Regions from separate parts of the Shewanella sp. SM55 genome, predicted to be linked through region 1. Evidence: predicted binding sites of a transcription regulator. Region 1 holds the regulator's gene; each other region holds the start of a gene.
The links. Region 1 encodes sigma-54, which starts transcription at its own class of promoters, with help from an activator protein. Its sites were predicted from a motif close to GTTGGCACGNNNNTNGNNT; they were not measured.
Positions count from the first base shown of each region.

Region 1 (5,845 bases):
GGATCAGTGGGTCTTTGAGCTCTTCACTCAACTCATCGAGTATGTCGCCTATTTGTTCCTGATCGATGAGCTGCCACAATACTTGTCTGGCACTTGGCGGTGATGATTCTAAGATCAGCGCGATATCTGAGGCGGCCATTTTTTGCAGCATATTGCGCACGTGTACGAACATGCCGCTGCTAAGCGCTTGGTTTAACTGGTCAAGACTATGTCCGGTGTGATCGTTTTCTGCATTATCTACGGGCATTTGTCCTCCATTGTGCGGCAAATTGGTTTGAGATCTTAGTGTTGGGCTAGGATTTTACGGTGACTAAGCGTCAGTCGATGACACAGATTAAGACGGCTAAGGTAAGGTTAAGGCCAGCGCCAGCGCAATGACCGCTAGTGTAATCGCCTGTGGCTTGTATCGTCGAGCGACAAATGTTTTGCCATGTGTGAATGGCAAGTTTTTTAAACTAGACATGAAGTGAAACTAACGATGAAGTGCTTAGTGTGAAGTGAAACTAACAGGCTTCGTCAAACTTAGCGTCGATTAAGGCACAAATGGCATCGAGAGCCGGCTCTGCATCTGGGCCTTCGGCGATAAGCTTGATGGTCTTACCCATGCCAGTTTCAAGCATCAGTAAGCCAAGTACACTGGCGGCCGATGCTTGTTTATCGCCTTGGATTAAGGTGATGGTCGCATCAAACTCGGAAGCCAGTACCACCAACTTAGTGGCGGCACGGGCATGTAAACCGAGCTTATTACAGATGGTTATCTGACGTTCAAGTTTTGGCATTATTGAGCTCTCGATGACGGGCATAAACTTTATGTTTACCGTTACTAAAGCGTTTGGCCAATTGCTCTGCGACGTAAACCGATCTGTGCTGTCCACCTGTGCAGCCAATGGCTACCGTTAAATAACTGCGATTGTTACGCTCGAGGTGCGGCAGCCAAGTCTCCAGTAAATTTTCGATTTGCCAGATGAACTTATTAACCAGTGGTTGACGATTTAAGAACTCAGCTACGGGTTCATCTAAGCCAGTCAATGGCCGCAGCGCCAACTCCCAGTGGGGATTGGGCAGGAAGCGCACATCGAACATAAAGTCGGCTTCGGTGGGCATTCCGTGCTTAAAGCCAAAGGACTCGAAGTTGATCACGAGTTCTTTATCGACACTACCAAGGAGAATTTGTCTGACTTGGTCGCTTAAATCATAGATATTCAAATTCGACGTATCTATGTAGTGATCGACCAGTTTTGACATAGGCTCGAGCAGTTTCCCCTCCAGCTTTATCGCTTCTTGCAAAGAGACTCGGCTCTTCGACAAAGGATGCAAACGGCGGGTTTCGCTGTAACGCTTGAGCAGAATTTTATCGCTGGAGTTAAGGAAGAAGCTCGTTAACTCAGTATCTGGAGGTAGGCTAGCGAGTTGTTTTACTAAGACCTTATCCTGCTCAGGCATGTTACGCACGTCGACACTGATGGCGACGAGATCGTTACTGCCTTTGAGTTGCTCAAGCAAACTGCCAATCAATGGCAAGGGAAGGTTATCGACACAATAATAGCCGAGATCTTCGAGTACCCTAAGGGCGACAGATTTGCCTGAGCCTGAGCGGCCCGACACTATGACCAGTTTCATCCAGTGATTACCTGATAGAGTTCCGTTTCATCATGCGTCTTGCGTAATTGCTTTAATATTTGCTTGTCGCTCAGCTTTTCGGCCATGCAAGACAAGGTACTTAAGTGCTGCTGACATTGGTCTGCAGGCACCAGTAGTGCAAATAAAATATCAACAGGTTGCTTATCGATAGCATCAAATGCTATCGGCTCTTCACACTTAATTAGTATGGCAATGGGCTGATCTATATCGGCTAGTCGACCATGTGGAATGGCGATGCCGTTACCTATACCTGTGCTTCCCATCTTTTCGCGCGCCACTAGGCTTTCGAATATCTCTTGAGATGAGAGGGTCGGGTACTGGGCAGCGACTAAGTCGCTGATGAGTTCCAGTACCTTTTTCTTGCTGCCCGGAGTGGCGCAGGTAGTGCACTCCGGCCGCAGTATGGTACAAAGTTCCATTATTAGTGTTTTGTTAACTTCTCTTTGTGTTTAATAACCTGACGGTCAAGCTTGTCAATCAGGGCGTCTATAGCGGCATACATGTCAGCATGCTCTGAAGTAGCAAAAACTTCACCACCTATGAGGTTTATTCTCGCTTCGGCAATCTGTTGCATTTTCTCAACATTGAGCACAACGTGCACATTATTGATCTGTTCGAAATGGCGTTCAAGTTTTGAAAACTTTTCTTCTACATATGCACGTAACGATTCGGTAATTTCGACATGGTGTCCACTTAGGTTTATTTGCATAGAAACGTCCTCCGATATCCACTGTAGGTTATAAACTTTTACGCTGATTAGAAGGTGGAATAAGCATAGCCTCTCGGTACTTCGCAATGGTTCTGCGGGCTACGTTGATCCCTTGTTCTGCCAGAAGTTGTGCCATCTTACTATCGCTTAATGGTTTTTTCTGGTTTTCCGCTGCCACCAGTTTCTTTATAAAGGCTCTGATTGCTGTGGATGAGCACTCACCACCATCGTCAGTACCGACGTGGCTAGAGAAGAAGTATTTTAGTTCAAAAAGTCCCTTAGGGGTATGCATGTATTTTTGAGTTGTGACCCGTGAGATGGTGGACTCATGCATTTCTACCGCTTCGGCAATATCGTTAAGCACCATAGGCTTCATGGCTTCTTCACCATACTCAAAGAAACCTTGCTGATATTGCACTATGCAATTAGCAACTTTAAGCAAAGTATCGTTACGGCTTTCTAAGCTCTTAATAAACCATTTAGCCTCTTGCAGATGGCCGCGAATAAATTGGCTATCGGCTTGGTTTTTGGTACTGCGTGCCATAGAAGCATAATGTTGATTTACATTGATTTTTGGCATGCAGTCAGGATTAAGCTCAACGACCCAGCGGCCATTTTTCTTCGACACAGACACATCTGGGATAACGTATTCGTCATTATTGGGCGTGATCAACAAACCTGGGCGAGGATTGAGGGTTTGGATAAGTGCTATACCATCCCTTAATTCATCTTCTTTTAATTTAGTCTTACGCATCAATAACCTAAAATCACGGGCGGCGATCAGATCTAAATGATCTTTGATCAGCATACGGGCGTTTTCTAGGTTGGGAGTATCAGCGGCGAAATGCGACAGTTGGATCAGCAGGCATTCACTTAAATCGCGGGCGGCAACGCCTATGGGATCAAAATGCTGAATACGCTTGAGTACGGCTTCGACTTCGTCAAGCTCAACTTCAGGATTGCCCATGGCTTCGAGAATTTCTTCAGTGCTTTGGGTGAGATAGCCCTGATCGTCGATGGCATCAATAATGGCGGTGGCAATGGCTAAATCGGTTTCAGAAAACGGCGTGAGGTTTTTTTGCCATTCTAAGTGTTCGTACAAACCTTCACTGGTCTCGCCTTGGAAGGGCATATCGTCTTCACGACTGCCGCCGGGGCCTGAGTTTGGGGAGGCGGTAAACACTTCATCCCATGTGGTGTCCATGGGGAGCTCATCGGGCATGGATTCTTTGGTTAGCGACTCTGCCGTATCTATGGTGGAGCTGTCTTTTTCTGGTGGCAGAGTGCTAGATTCACTGAAATCCGTATCGGATAGCGTTTGGTTTACAGGGGTTTTAGTGGCGTCGAATTGATCCTCTTCCAGCTCGAGAAGGGGATTAGAATCTAATGCTTGCTGGATCTCTTGCTGCAGTTCTAATGACGACAGTTGCAACAGACGTATAGCCTGTTGTAGTTGTGGCGTCATGGTTAACTGTTGACCCAGTTTGAGCTGGAGTGACGCTTTCATGTTACCGCTGATCCCTACGTTATTATTGTTGGATGAGGTCGCTTATTATCATTTTGAGTGAAGCCCAATGGCGGTATAAATTGCCTCCATTGGCTTCGCTCGATTAACTATAGCCTGAATTGTTCACCTAAGTACACAGCCCTAACTTGCTGATTGTCTAAGATCTCTGCTGGAGTTCCTTCGGCAATCAGGTTTCCGTGACTCACAATATAAGCATGTTCACATACATCTAATGTCTCGCGGACATTATGGTCTGTGATCAGTACGCCAAGGCCGCGACTTTTGAGTTGTTCGATAATCTTCTTGATGTCGATAACCGAAATAGGATCGACGCCGGCAAACGGTTCATCGAGCAAAATGAACTTAGGATTAGCGGCTAAAGCCCGCGCAATTTCGACGCGACGACGTTCGCCACCCGACAATGACATGCCTTGGCTGTCACGGATGTGGGTGATATGAAACTCTTCGAGCAGATGTTCTAGTTCTTCTTCTCGTTCTTCGTTTTTAAGTTCTTTACGAGTTTGCAGTACGGCCATGATGTTGTCATGAACAGTTAGCTTACGAAAGATACTGGCTTCCTGCGGTAAGTAACCTATGCCTTTGCGGGCACGCAGATGCATAGGATCTGCGGTTAAATCATCATCGTCGATAAAGATATGCCCCTTATCGCTCTTCACTAGCCCGACAACCATGTAAAAGGTCGTGGTTTTACCGGCACCGTTTGGACCGAGTAGGCCAACGACTTGACCGGTTTTTACCGTCAGACTGACGTCTTTAACCACTTGGCGACTCTTGTAACTTTTTGCCAGATTTTGTGCTCTTAAGGTGATTTGGGTCATTTAGAGTCCTGCTTTTTTACAGGTTTATCCGCTGGAGCATCTGATTTAGCATCATCTTGATAGTTTTCTGGCTGAATAATAGTGATCACGCGATCGTCACCACTGCCAGTACTCTCGGCCATCAATTTCTGTTGAATCATGTTATAGCGGATTAAATTGCCTGTAACTTGGCTACCCGCTTGATCTAATGACGCCATACCTTTCAGAGTTAAGGTGCGGCTTGCCATATCGTAACGAATTTCTTTCGCGCTCGCCGATGCAGGACGGCCATCGTCTAATATCTGGCTATACGTAGCAGGGTTGCCTGTGGCGACTAAAGTTTTGCTATTTTCACCTTCAGCGGAAAATGCACGCAGTTCATTTGCTTGGATTTTTATTGAGCCTTGGGTAACTTCCACCGGACCAAAGAAGATGATCTGGTTGTTTTTGATATCCGCAGTTTGGCTCACAGCTTTAATTTTGACTTCTTGCTTTAAGTCGCCCACTTTCGCGAAAGCACTCATGCTCATAATTAGCATTAGGCTGGCAAGTAATATGTTATTTTGCTTCATATGTTCCTACTACCTGACTGGTCAATTGCACTTCTTGCGCGTTGAGGTCGGCATAAAGGCCTTGGCCTTGAATATTAAAATCTTTCCCTGTGACGTAAATGGTACGGTCAGAGGTCATTATCATAGTGTTGAGATCGAGTTCCAGATAACTGGTGGACAAGGTCTGAATCGGTTCTTCTGGGCTAATGGCATCGATAATAACATTATTTTCTAATACAACCTTGCCAGTTTCCTTGTTTAGCTTGCCCTGATCTGCCCTGAGCTGCCATTGTGCTTTACCTTGGTCTGGATAAACAAGATAAACAGGTTGAGTAAAGAAAGTTTGATTCGTTGAATCATAATGTTCCATGTGTTTCGCCGTCACACGGCTATTCACTAGTCCTTGCTCATTGAACTCAACACTGCGCAGATCTTCAACGATGAAATCTGGGGTATTTTGATCTTTTACTCTGTTATCGGAATCACCGCTGTGTTTGTTCTGGACCTGCCAGTAAAGCGCTAGTGCGGTTCCAAAAAAAGCGATAATCGCGAGTGTCACACGACTCATATACTCATTCCATGGGCCGAAGTGAATTTATTTTGACTTAGGAGTAACAGA
Region 1 is NZ_JAKKRS010000015.1:12,940-18,784, forward strand. It holds gene mgtE (magnesium transporter) at 1-247, opposite strand, end outside; gene L5L91_RS17160 (HPr family phosphocarrier protein) at 504-779, opposite strand; gene rapZ (RNase adapter RapZ) at 766-1,620, opposite strand; gene ptsN (PTS IIA-like nitrogen regulatory protein PtsN) at 1,617-2,060, opposite strand; gene hpf (ribosome hibernation promoting factor) at 2,063-2,350, opposite strand; gene L5L91_RS17180 (RNA polymerase factor sigma-54) at 2,379-3,857, opposite strand; gene lptB (LPS export ABC transporter ATP-binding protein) at 3,965-4,696, opposite strand; gene lptA (lipopolysaccharide transport periplasmic protein LptA) at 4,693-5,247, opposite strand; gene lptC (LPS export ABC transporter periplasmic protein LptC) at 5,234-5,794, opposite strand; gene kdsC (3-deoxy-manno-octulosonate-8-phosphatase KdsC) at 5,791-5,845, opposite strand, start outside.

Region 2 (5,845 bases), on a different contig from region 1:
CATAGTTACTCGCAAATGGCTCGGTATAGTCTATTAACGGCAAGTCTCTGGGAAGCTTGATGCCCTGTTGCTCTTGCTTTATCAGACTAGTTCTATTAGTTCATACTCTAAATAATCGGCAAGGCTTAACCAATCGTGTTGCTCTTGTGCCTGAAGCATAGCAGGCAATATTTGCTGAAAAGTCGAATTAAGGACAAGTTCTGGGCAGTTTTTTTCTATTTTATCAAGACATAACCGTAACTCTACTGAAGCCTTTGCTTCTTGACCGAGTCTAAATAAACCTGCCGTTTGCCGCAGTGAATCTTGTAGACTTAAGCTCATAATATGAGGTCCTTATACTGAGAACCGCGAATTTTAGCGCCTGATAAACTCGCTTGGTAAAACTTTACTTCTGGATGCTTAGCGATGTAGCGTTCCAAGTGCCTGAGATATGCTCTTAGGTTTAGATCCGTCGCTATCCGCTGGCCTTTGCCATTGATCAACCAGTGTTTAGCTTCCTTCACTTTCTGAATAACCGCATTAACCCATATTTGTTCTTTTATATCGTTTTGACCAAATTTGTGATCATTCCAGAACGCATGACTCTTGTTATTGCAATAACAAAAATCACACCCTAATAGGGTAATTTCTTTTGCCTTTAATTTGATCGCTAAATCAATTGCCGGATGAATGACGCTTCCACTCGTGAACAGTCTTAGTTTGGGATATCGAGAAGCGAGCTGGTCGTATATTTTACTGCCTCCATAGGCAATAAATCTTTGGCCTAACCAAGCATTAAGTACCATTGGATCAACCCGGGGAAAATAAACAAGATTGATGTTATGAGTCGAGGCTAGCGGTAAATGGTATTCACCTATCAATCCGTCAATGCAGATCACAATATCTGGTTTTATATTATTGTGAAGTAAACCACGTAATGCAGTATCGGCCGCTATGATTAGTGGCCTATGGGAACTTGAACTAATTTGTTGCAGATAATCATAATGCTCTTCTAAAGAAGGACCCGAGCCAATCACGATAGCTTTATAACTACTATGACTATTTATTAAGCTCGCAGCATCAGGATCGTGAGTAATATAAAGTTGGTTATCCTCGAAGCGTTTTAATATTGCAGGATCATCAGACTGATGTCGTTGATTAGAGAACTCACGATTGAGCTCCATGACTAATAAGTCTCTAAGAGTCGCATTTTCATCACTGACAAGAGTGAGATCTGGCGTAATTGCAATATTAGGAAAATTTAACTTTGCGCTTGGAAGCGCCGTTAAATTAATGTTTGGATGCTTTAACCATTCGCTTTGATCTGTGTAACTGATGAGGAGGGCAAAAACGCTGAGATTTAAAATGCAAACATCAATTGAAAGATACTGTGGATTATCGATAAGTAAACTTGGTACATCTCCCATCCCGACACCGTAGACGGTTACGTGAGTTGCATCTGCAGGTAATGTACTGATAAAGAGCCGTGCTTCGGCGATGCGGTCATGACGGCTGCTGAGTTGAATACCATTAACACTGATAGTTTGATTGCGACCGTTGACAAGGTGGGCATCTAATTCATTGATGGTTTGGCTTTTGACCGCAGCGGCTACGATAGGCCAACGCTTAACGATAATATTGAGATTAGACGCAAACAGCTCGGTCATTCCGTTTCTCCGGAAGATTTCTGGGAGTTTGATATCACCAAGGTCACTATCTGGTCTCTCCACAGGGACTCGAACCCCGATCGGCCGCTTAGGAGGCGGCTGCTCTATCCTGTTGAGCTATGAAGAGACGACAGTGATTATACTGGTTTTATCTTTGATTAAAAGGCTTATGATTTAGTTGCTTAAATCTTAAGCGCTATGTCGTTTATCTGTACATTGTAGGCGGCATTTTGGTCTACAAGGATTGCGGTGGCGCTTTCTTCGCTTACTTGCTCAATTTTTACCGTTGCACGACTTTTGGTCGCGACGGCGCGCATTTCATTGAGTCTATCGGGTAAGTTTTGTTGTAATACTACTTGGAATTTATCACCGACACGAATGCCATGTTTACGGCCTAGATTTAATATAATCCTGTCTGCTTGTCGGCTAACGACTTGGCCAAGTAATGGCCTGCAATTAAGTGTGCTGTCTAAATCTCGGGTAGCTTGCAATATTAATTGAGTAATACTTTTTCCATAGGAGGAACGCCAGAATCTATTACTGTTGGGAGCAATGATAGCCTGTTCTTCAAATTCCCATGGGGCCGATGTGCTGTAGCTTTTGCTCCAGACCTCTTCGCCACTGATCCCATGATAGAGGCTGAGTTTGAATTGAAATTGCCTTAGCGGAGCTTCATCCCAAAATCCTAAGAAGGTGGGTTGTACAGGCTCTATCGATATATCAATGATCTGCGGTTGAAGAATATATTGGCTGTCGGTAATTTCACTGAGCCAGCTTGGGAGTCGATAACCGCGAATATCCACTAGGTCTTGTTCAATATCGAGTCGCTCGTTAGCATGGATGTGACTAAAGCCAGTTGAAGAGTAATCTTCTATAGTGTTCCCTAACGACTCTGAAATGACCTCTTCAAAGCCTGAAAGTTGTCCATATCTAAGCTGAGAACGATCTTTTATTTGTGTTTGAGGTATTAAAATAGCGGCCTTTAATTGGCCATTAGGACACTGTTGTGTTGGATCATCATTTAGATCGAGGCGTAGGGATACATATATTTTATTTCCCTGAATTTGTTCACTAACGAGTTGGATGTTTATGGCTTGGGCGTTGCGATTTATCGCAAAGTTATTTTGTGTGAGGTTACCATTAGAGGTTTGTTGCTCACTGGATATTTGAATACCTGTGCTTAATGTCGCATAGCTAACAGCTTGATTAATTGCTTCTTCCCTTGCTTGAGCTGTATTACCATTGATAATAGTTGCTTCTCCGCTGGCTTCTATCCATTCGGCTCTGGTGGGCAAAGAAAGTAGAAAAAGGCTCAAAATGATGAGCGAAGCTGAACCTGGTATGTGCATCAATTCAATCCTTATCGCTAAGCTAATGGCGATATTACCAATCGAGCCAGTTTTCTGACTCTTAATCTAATACGACAATAAAGCAAATTTCGTGCCTGAGTATGAGAACTTTTGATAAAGTTTCCATTGTTACAGTCGATATACTGTGTAATAGAAGAATATTGTCGGACTGAGGTTAATATTGGTCCGAAGATTGCTGTTTTTGTTACTCATTAAAAATTTGAAGCTTAGAAAGTGAGTCACTTGACTGCCAATGCACCCATAGATGAGGTAAATCCAATGCTAAAGCGTGTGATTATTCCCTTAACATTGATAATGTTAGGTGGATGTGTAGCTAAACCGGTTACGCCGCCCAAACCGAGTTTAGTGGATGGCAATGGGTTGCCGCCAACGGCAGTGATTAACCATTTAGCACAGCGAATAGTGACTGAGCTCGTTAAGCAAAATGATGCTTTGCGTTCTGATCAACCTATCGTAGTTGCAACACCAGTATTAGTGGGCGATTTGAATGGCACTAATGCGTTAGCGCAACAGTTACAGCAAGGGTTAATGACGTCGCTCCATAGCTTTCAGTTTAATGTGGTGGATTTAAACTTAGCTGATGGCTTGAGAGTCACATCTGACGGGGATTTTATTTTGACGAGAGATTGGCAAAAATTGTCGAAAGATCTTCCTGTTGAACATCTTGTCGTTTCGACTATGAGCGTAGTAACCAATGGTATGGCGATCAATACTCGGATTGTGAACATTAGTAACAATCGCGTGGTATCGGCATCTCAAACTTTTGTGACTCAAAAAGAGTTGGCAAACTACATGCAGCCTTCGGAGCAAATTGTGTCACAAAATGGCATCTTATATCGTCAGGCGAGTCCAGGTATGAATGAAGTGCGTGTTTTAGGAGATGGAAAATGAAACGCTACCTTTTAGTTATTGTGGCGCTAATGCTAACTGGCTGCGCTGCTAAAGATAGATATGTGCAATGGGAAGATGTGCCGCCGCCGAGTTTTCCTAAGTTGACGGCTATAGGATATGCGCCGTTAGCGACTCAACCGGCTAAAGAGCAATCACAAAGAGTGTTGATGGCTATGCAGGCATCAAAAATTGTGGCTTATCGTGAATTAGCGGAACAAGTTTATGGGCAGAAAATAACGGCAAACAGCAGTGTCAGTGATTGGATGTTGACGGACGATAATGTCAAAGCGTCAGTTTCTGGTGTGATCCGCGGTGCACGAGTCGTTAAGAGTTATCCAGCAGGCGAGCATTATGTCACTGAGTTAGAACTTGATTTTTCACAGGTTTGGGCGCTTTATCAACAACAGAACCGTCCACAACGAGTGAAGGAAGTGACGTATTTCTAGCTTTTTTGAGAGTATGTTCAACAGCATGTATTGAGCCGCGTATTTACGCGGCTTTTCTTTTTGTACAAGACATTAATATCTAATCAGAGCTTAGAAAAGGTAATGCTAAGTGGGAGTGATGCGCTTGTTAGGCCTTTAAATCATTGCCTAAACTTGAGATAGTCGAGGTCTTGCCTTTATCGTTATAGGTGAGGCTGGAGGCATTTCTGCTGGCTTGTAAAGCTTGAGCAAAGCGATTTAAACTCGCTAAATTCATCTCAATTAAACTGGCATTTTGTTCGTTTAATTCTTTGCATTCAGTCAATGCGTCTTTGATATCGGCCATTTTATGCACGAGTTCGACTTGCTGAGTGAGTAGTGATTTATCACTGTGGTTTGCCAGAATATCATCATTAGTCTTTAGTTCTTTCAGACATTGCGATTTTTCGTTAGCAAGGGAAAGCAGTAAATCGGCGTTTTGGTCAACCAAAGCGCCTTTTTCCTTGAGTATGATTTGCTTAAGAACAGCCAAATGGGCGTGTTGTAGATCTACCAGTTTAGCTATTTCAGTCATAGTTACTCTTTATTTAAGTCATTAAGTTCGGCTTCAAAACTTGCAATATTGGCAGCCAACTTTTCAGGGTCAATTTTATAGCGACCTTCGGCAATAGCTTGTTTGATTTCGGCTACTTTCTTTTGATCAACTTCAGGAAGGCTAGCCATTTTAGTCTGAGCTCCTTGAAGTTGTTGTGCCTGGGCCGTAATGACCACTGAATCGCTTCTCTGTGGTGTTGTCGATTTTGTAGCAACTTGAGCAGATTGATCGCTGCTCGTTTTCGTTGCGCCTGAACGAACTTGCGCAGTCGTTGCAGTGTTGAGTTTGCTAATATCAATTGCCATTTTAGGCTCCAGCGTCGTGTGTACGGGATTTCTTAACTGGGGTATCGGCAGCTTACAAAAAAGCTTTAGATTATTTTACATTCTTACTTCAACTTCGCCAATGCCTGTGACTATAGCATCTAGTTCTTTGTTTGAACTGCTATTTTTGACTCTGATCCGATCACCTTTATTGCCATCTTGTAGGGCTTCGCCCACTGTTTTGAGCTCGAATGAGCCAGAACGAACGTAGATAGATACCGAATCATTTTTACAAACGAAGCATAAGTTGTTGCTTAATATGGGATTATCTTTTGCTACTCGTCGTTTTACTCGCACGCCAGCCAATTTACTCGGGTCATCGAATTCGGCACCTCTCAAGCTATTTTGTTCAATGTAACGGACTTCTACTTGACTAGGAGAGATGAGTTCGCCTGGTGCTAAGATTTCGGTTGAGACAACAACGGGGAATAAGATATCCACCCGAACCGAGATATAGATTTGCCAAGGGTAAGCTAAGTCTTGTGTATCGCAGCTGACTTTTAAGGTGTTATTACGGCTAATTTCCCTATCGCTAGCCAGTTCTACTTTCATTGGAGATGAACATTGTGACGGCAGCATTCTTGCGTCAACCATC
Region 2 is NZ_JAKKRS010000002.1:159,913-165,757, reverse strand. It holds gene L5L91_RS03955 (N-acetylneuraminate synthase family protein) at 1-3, opposite strand, end outside; gene L5L91_RS03950 (hypothetical protein) at 82-321, opposite strand; gene L5L91_RS03945 (motility associated factor glycosyltransferase family protein) at 318-1,646, opposite strand; tRNA gene L5L91_RS03940 (tRNA-Arg) at 1,698-1,773, opposite strand; gene L5L91_RS03935 (flagellar assembly protein FlgT) at 1,829-2,995, opposite strand; gene L5L91_RS03930 (FlgO family outer membrane protein) at 3,275-3,907, shown strand; gene L5L91_RS03925 (LPP20 family lipoprotein) at 3,904-4,353, shown strand; gene L5L91_RS03920 (flagella synthesis protein FlgN) at 4,481-4,906, opposite strand; gene flgM (flagellar biosynthesis anti-sigma factor FlgM) at 4,909-5,232, opposite strand; gene flgA (flagellar basal body P-ring formation chaperone FlgA) at 5,308-5,845, opposite strand, start outside.
Region 2: a site for sigma-54 is predicted at 3,076-3,094, ahead of L5L91_RS03935 (flagellar assembly protein FlgT). Genes of this name have one in related genera too.

Region 3 (5,845 bases), on a different contig from region 1:
TCACCAGCCTGTTGCAGTGCTTTGATCAAAGCGATGTTCACTTTTCGGACGCTTTCCCAATCCTGAGCATCTGCATATTGGCGTAAAGCATTCGCAAAACGCGCCCACTGCTTAATTGAGATTTGTCCATCCTTCTCTGACATTAGTAATCACCTGAGTCACTGGAACTAGCGCTTCAGCACTGTTTTCAACACTGGCGCTGACAAGCTGACGGCTACAAAAGTCATAGAGACGATGTAAGCTCACGGCAACCTCACCACCATTTTCAAGGTCAAGCATAGAGTCCAAGCCATGCACGATATTAAGGCACTTATGGATACTCATTCCTTTCGCCTCAAACCTTTGGTATTCCATATGGCCAGCGGTCCGCTCTAGTTCTTCCAATAAACCATCAAGTAGCATACGCACCATGTCATGGGTTGTTGCTGCCGCTACTTGTGCATCTAAAGCGGTTTGCTTGTAGGCATTAAATGGATCGTACTCATTTAACATTTTTTACTGCTTCCTATGAAAACAACTGACTTGCGGAATTAAATTGATTAATGGTGGATTCCATTGCCGTAAACTGGGTTAAATAAATCTGATACTTTTGATTCATCTGATAATCATGGCGCGCCATACTGTCATTCACACTTTTAATCTGCTTATTTAGCGCTTCCTGCTTTTGATCGATATAGCCATTAAACTGTGTAAAAGGTTTTAGGGTCTTTTCTATGCTTTTGATATAACTGTCAGGACCAGTAAACATGGCTTGTACTTTTTCTGGATCACTTTTAAAGCTATCGGTCAGCTTAGCATCATCAATTTTTAGTTTTCCGTCTCGTCCAATCTCAATCCCGATATCAGACAAACGCATGCCATTAGCAGCCGTTGCAAATACAGAATCACGTAATTTAGACTGGAGAAGGCGAATAGAGGTATCCCCCTTCAACACTCCAATTTGCGCTTCACTCACTGCAGTGGTTTTGTCTTCCTTATCTTTATCGGAAGAGCCAGAATCAGAGGTTTTAACGCCCATAGAACGAGTTAATTGATTAATTTGCGTCATTAAAGAATTAAATGAATCGACAAAATCCTTAACCGCTTTCTTATTCGCTTCAAAATCGTCTGTGACTTTAATCATGCTGCTTTCACCAGCCGCATGCACCTTGACTAATTCGAGGCTGACACCATCAACAACATTTTCTAGATAGTTACTACTGCTGGTAATACTGATACCGTTTAATGTGAGTTCCGCATCTTGTGCTGCACGACGTTCTGTCATGCCCCAATCGGCACCGTTAAACTCTACCTTCACTTGATTCGCGACACCCGATTCCTTTGAAGACAGCATAAATTCGATTTGGTTACCTGTGCGCACTAATGACGCTTGTACACCAGGATTACCCACTTGTTTATTGATCACATCGCGTAACTGAGACACAGAAATAGCCGCACCGCCATTAACCGTTGCCAAATCAATTTCCATACGCTTAGTCGGATCACTACCGACTTGAATACTGATAATACCCGACGTTGGCAACAATTCACTTTCAGAGGAATAGGCTTTAGTCAGTTGATGCGCTTGCGCAAGTTTATGCACACTCAAATCATAGTTGCCCTTAGGCGCATCAGATTTAACTGTCGCGGTCGCATTCTCGCCCGTAACCGTAGCAATTTTGCCTTTAGCTGCATCGCCACCCATTTCACTCAGCTTAGTGGCCATCTTCTTCATATTATTTTCGAGCAACGTATAAGCATCTAACTGTGTTTTGCTGGCAGTTAGCTTGCCTTTGTAAAGCGTATCTTTACCTGCGCGGTCTGCGCCAATCAGTTGCTGAGCAAATTGTGCTGCATTCATACCTGAAATCATGACTACCTCCACTCGTTCTAGAGCAAAACGCATGCCAAAAACAAGCTACTGTTTTTAAATGAATTTAAATAATTAACTGGCCCAAAAACAGCTAAATACTTCCGCATGAACACTTAAACAGGAAAACCATCTTCCACTTTGTGTTATCGAAAATTACCCCCTAAAACATGAACCTTATAGGTTTCAATCTCGGGTTTAGCGACTATCGACCAATACATAAACCGTGGCTAAAATAAAAATGCCAGTCAGCGCAACTAACTGGCATTTTAGCCGTGACCAATGACATCACTTGCTCAATAACATTAACGCAATAAACCCATGACTAAGCCCGTGTTCTGGTTAGCAGAGGACAGTACTGTTGTACCCGCCTGAACTAATAATTGATTACGTGTCATATTGGCAGATTCAACCGCGAAATCGGCATCCATAATACGGCCGGCAGCGGCTTTAGTATTTTCAGTTACACTGGCAAGGTTAGCCGCAGTATGGCCAAGACGGTTAATGTTGGCACCTAAGGTTGAACGTTCTGTCCCCACTTTAGCCAAGAAGGTATCAACAGCCCCGATAGCCGTATTGGCGGCTGCAGAAGTCAACAAATCACCAGTAACAGTCTTATCAATAGCACCTAAGGTAACTGACATTTGCTCTGCTCCATCCGAGCCAATCTGAAAGGTCACACCTTTGACGAGTACACCATCAGTAGCATCTTTAAATAAGTTATTACCCGCATAGGTTGTATTTTCTACAATACGGGTAATTTCTGCATTTAATTGCTTAAATTCATCATCCAACGCTTTTAAATCTGCTGTAGAGTTAACGCCGTTTGATGCTTGAGTCGCCAATTCTTTCTGGCGGTTAGCAATAGTCGTTAATTCTTCTAACGCACCATCTGCGGTTTGCAGCATAGAGGTCGCATCAGAAATATTGCGTGAAGCCGTTTCCATGCCCTTTACGTTAGCGCTCATGCGGTTAGCAATTTGCAAACCCGCTGCATCATCAGATGCGCTATTGATACGTAAACCCGTCGACAAACGCTCCATAGCATTAGTTAATAGATTATTACTTTTATTAACAGCACCTTGTGCAACAATTGACGCGTAATTAGTGTGAACACCTAACATATCAGCTCTCCTAGAAAAAACAGTTATCTTGGCTATGCCTGAATCCCGGTATAGCTCCATAACTAAGTAAGGCGACAGCAACAGCGCAAAACTAAAACTTATTTAAAAATAGATGGGATCACCTCTATAAAAACAGACTTAAATGGCATCCACAAAACGCCATAAAAAATGCCAGCAAGCTAAGCTTACTGGCACTTAAAACTAACTCAACTCAGCGTAATTAACGCAGTAGCCCCATCACTAAACCTGTATTTTGGTTAGCAGAAGACAGTACCGTTGTACCCGCTTGAACTAATAATTGATTGCGGGTCATATTGGCAGATTCAACCGCGAAATCGGCATCCATAATACGTCCAGCGGCGGCTTTGGTATTTTCAGTCACACTGGCAAGGTTAGCTGCAGTATGTCCAAGACGGTTAATGTTGGCACCTAGGGTAGAACGTTCTGTACCGACTGCAGCGATGAAAGTATCAACAAGGGCAATTGCCGCATTCGCGCCAGTAGTTAAATCACCAGCAGCCAGCGCTGCATCATCTATGGCTGTTGTTGTAACAACCAATTTTTCACCCGTTCCGGCACCAATTTGGAAGGTAACACCAGCCTCCAACTTGGTGAATAAGTTATTACCGGCATAAGTTGTATTATCGAGAATACGGGTAATTTCGGTGTTTAATTGAGTAAACTCATCATTCAGAGCCGTTAAATCATCAGCAGAGTTAACACCGTTTGCCGCTTGAGTGGCGAGTTCTTTCTGGCGATTAGCAATGGTCGTTAATTCTTCTAACGCACCATCAGCAGTTTGTAGCATAGAGGTCGCATCAGAAATATTACGTGAAGCGGTTTCCATACCTTTAACGTTAGCGCTCATGCGGTTAGCAATTTGCAAACCAGCAGCATCATCAGATGCGCTATTGATACGTAAACCTGTCGATAAACGCTCCATTGCATTAGTCAATAGGTTATTGCTTTTGTTAACAGCACCTTGAGCAACAATTGAAGCGTAATTAGTGTGAACACCTAACATATATAGTTCTCCATTAAATAACGAGTAGCGGGGTTAGACCTGAGTTCAGGGATAACTAACTAAAGCGACCACACAAGCGCTTAACTAAAACCTATTTAAAAATAGAGTGTATGACACTATAAAAACTAGACTGAAATGGCATGCACAAACACCATAAAAATGCCAGCAAGCTAAGCTTACTGGCATTAAAACTAACACTGACTAATTGAATAAAATTAGCGCAGTAAGCCCATCACTAAACCCGTATTTTGGTTAGCTGAAGACAGTACCGTTGTACCTGCTTGAACTAATAATTGATTGCGGGTCATATTGGCAGATTCAACCGCAAAGTCAGCATCCATAATACGGCCAGCAGCGGCTTTAGTATTTTCGGTAACGCTCGCTAAGTTAGCAGCAGTATGGCCAAGACGGTTAATGTTGGCACCTAAGGTAGAACGCTCAGTACCCACAGCGGCTAAGAAGGTATCCACAAGGGCAATTGCAGCATTGGCGGTACCACCAGTTAAAGTACCTGCGACAGTTTTAGGAATTGCGCCTAATTTAACATCCATTGTTTCCGTTGTTCCGGCGCCAATTTGAAATTTCACGCCCGTACCAGAGGTCAATACACCAGTATCGAATAATTTATTACCGGCATAAGTGGTATTTTCTACAATACGCGTTATTTCGGCGTTCAATTGCGTGAACTCATCATTTAATGCCGTTAAATCAGCCGCAGAGTTAACGCCGTTAGAGGCTTGAGTAGCCAATTCTTTCTGGCGATTAGCAATGGTCGTTAATTCTTCTAACGCACCATCAGCGGTTTGCAGCATAGAGGTAGCATCAGAAATATTGCGTGAAGCCGTTTCCATACCTTTTACGTTAGCGCTCATGCGGTTAGCAATTTGCAGACCAGCAGCATCATCAGATGCACTATTAATACGTAAACCCGTCGACAAACGCTCCATAGCATTAGTTAAAAGGTTATTGCTTTTATTTACAGCACCCTGCGCAACGATTGAAGCGTAATTAGTATGAACACCTAACATAGTAGTTCTCCAGAAAATAACGATTGTTTTGGTTAGGCCTGAATCCAGGCATAACTCATTAAGGCGACATGAAAAGCTCATCACTGAAGCCAAATAGCTTATTTTCAAAAATTAAATAATCACACTTAGGGTTCGCTTCAAAAATTAGAGCAGCAGAGCGCTAACCTGTTCGCGGTTCGTATTTCCCTGCGCCATCAAAGATGTTACTTGATAGGCAAAAGGATAGGGTTGCATAAATTTATGCAAATGCTGGAGTTCAAATTTGGGCTGACTAGATGCGGTCAATTGCTTAACCTTCACCAGTAGTAAACGGTGGGATGCTTTAATATCATCAATTTGCACTGTGACTTTTTTATCTACCTTTGACACTTTAGCCAATGTCATTTTTAACTTTTCAGTATCCGTAAAATTCCATTCACGGGGATCCTGCCAACTAAATTTCTCTTCTAATGGTATATTCCTCGGCTCACCCGCGGGCAATCTTTGCCCTTCGCCCACCATTAAAATCCCCCCATTGAGCTTCATCCAAGTCTCATGCTGTGCAGTAAACACTGTGTCATTGCTCGATAAGCGGTCGATACTTATCCCTATCGAAGCTAAAACAGGCTCTATGATATCTTGTAGCTCTAAGCGATTTTTATTGGCAGGCAAAAGCAAATGCAATGTTTGCTTCTCAGTAAAAAGCGTAATCCGCTCATCGCGGTTCTTAGGTGATGTGAGATCGACTCGTCGGAACCTAAAACAATGTAATGCCGCAGGCTGAGATGCTGAAATCAAATTCAAATGATGATCGAGTAAACGCTTTCCTTGGTAATAAGGC
Region 3 is NZ_JAKKRS010000011.1:109,605-115,449, reverse strand. It holds gene L5L91_RS14665 (hypothetical protein) at 1-143, opposite strand, end outside; gene fliS (flagellar export chaperone FliS) at 112-492, opposite strand; gene fliD (flagellar filament capping protein FliD) at 506-1,852, opposite strand; gene L5L91_RS14650 (flagellin) at 2,155-2,973, opposite strand; gene L5L91_RS14645 (flagellin) at 3,194-3,997, opposite strand; gene L5L91_RS14640 (flagellin) at 4,213-5,025, opposite strand; gene L5L91_RS14635 (hypothetical protein) at 5,170-5,845, opposite strand, start outside.
Region 3: a site for sigma-54 is predicted at 1,873-1,891, ahead of fliD (flagellar filament capping protein FliD). Genes of this name have one in related genera too.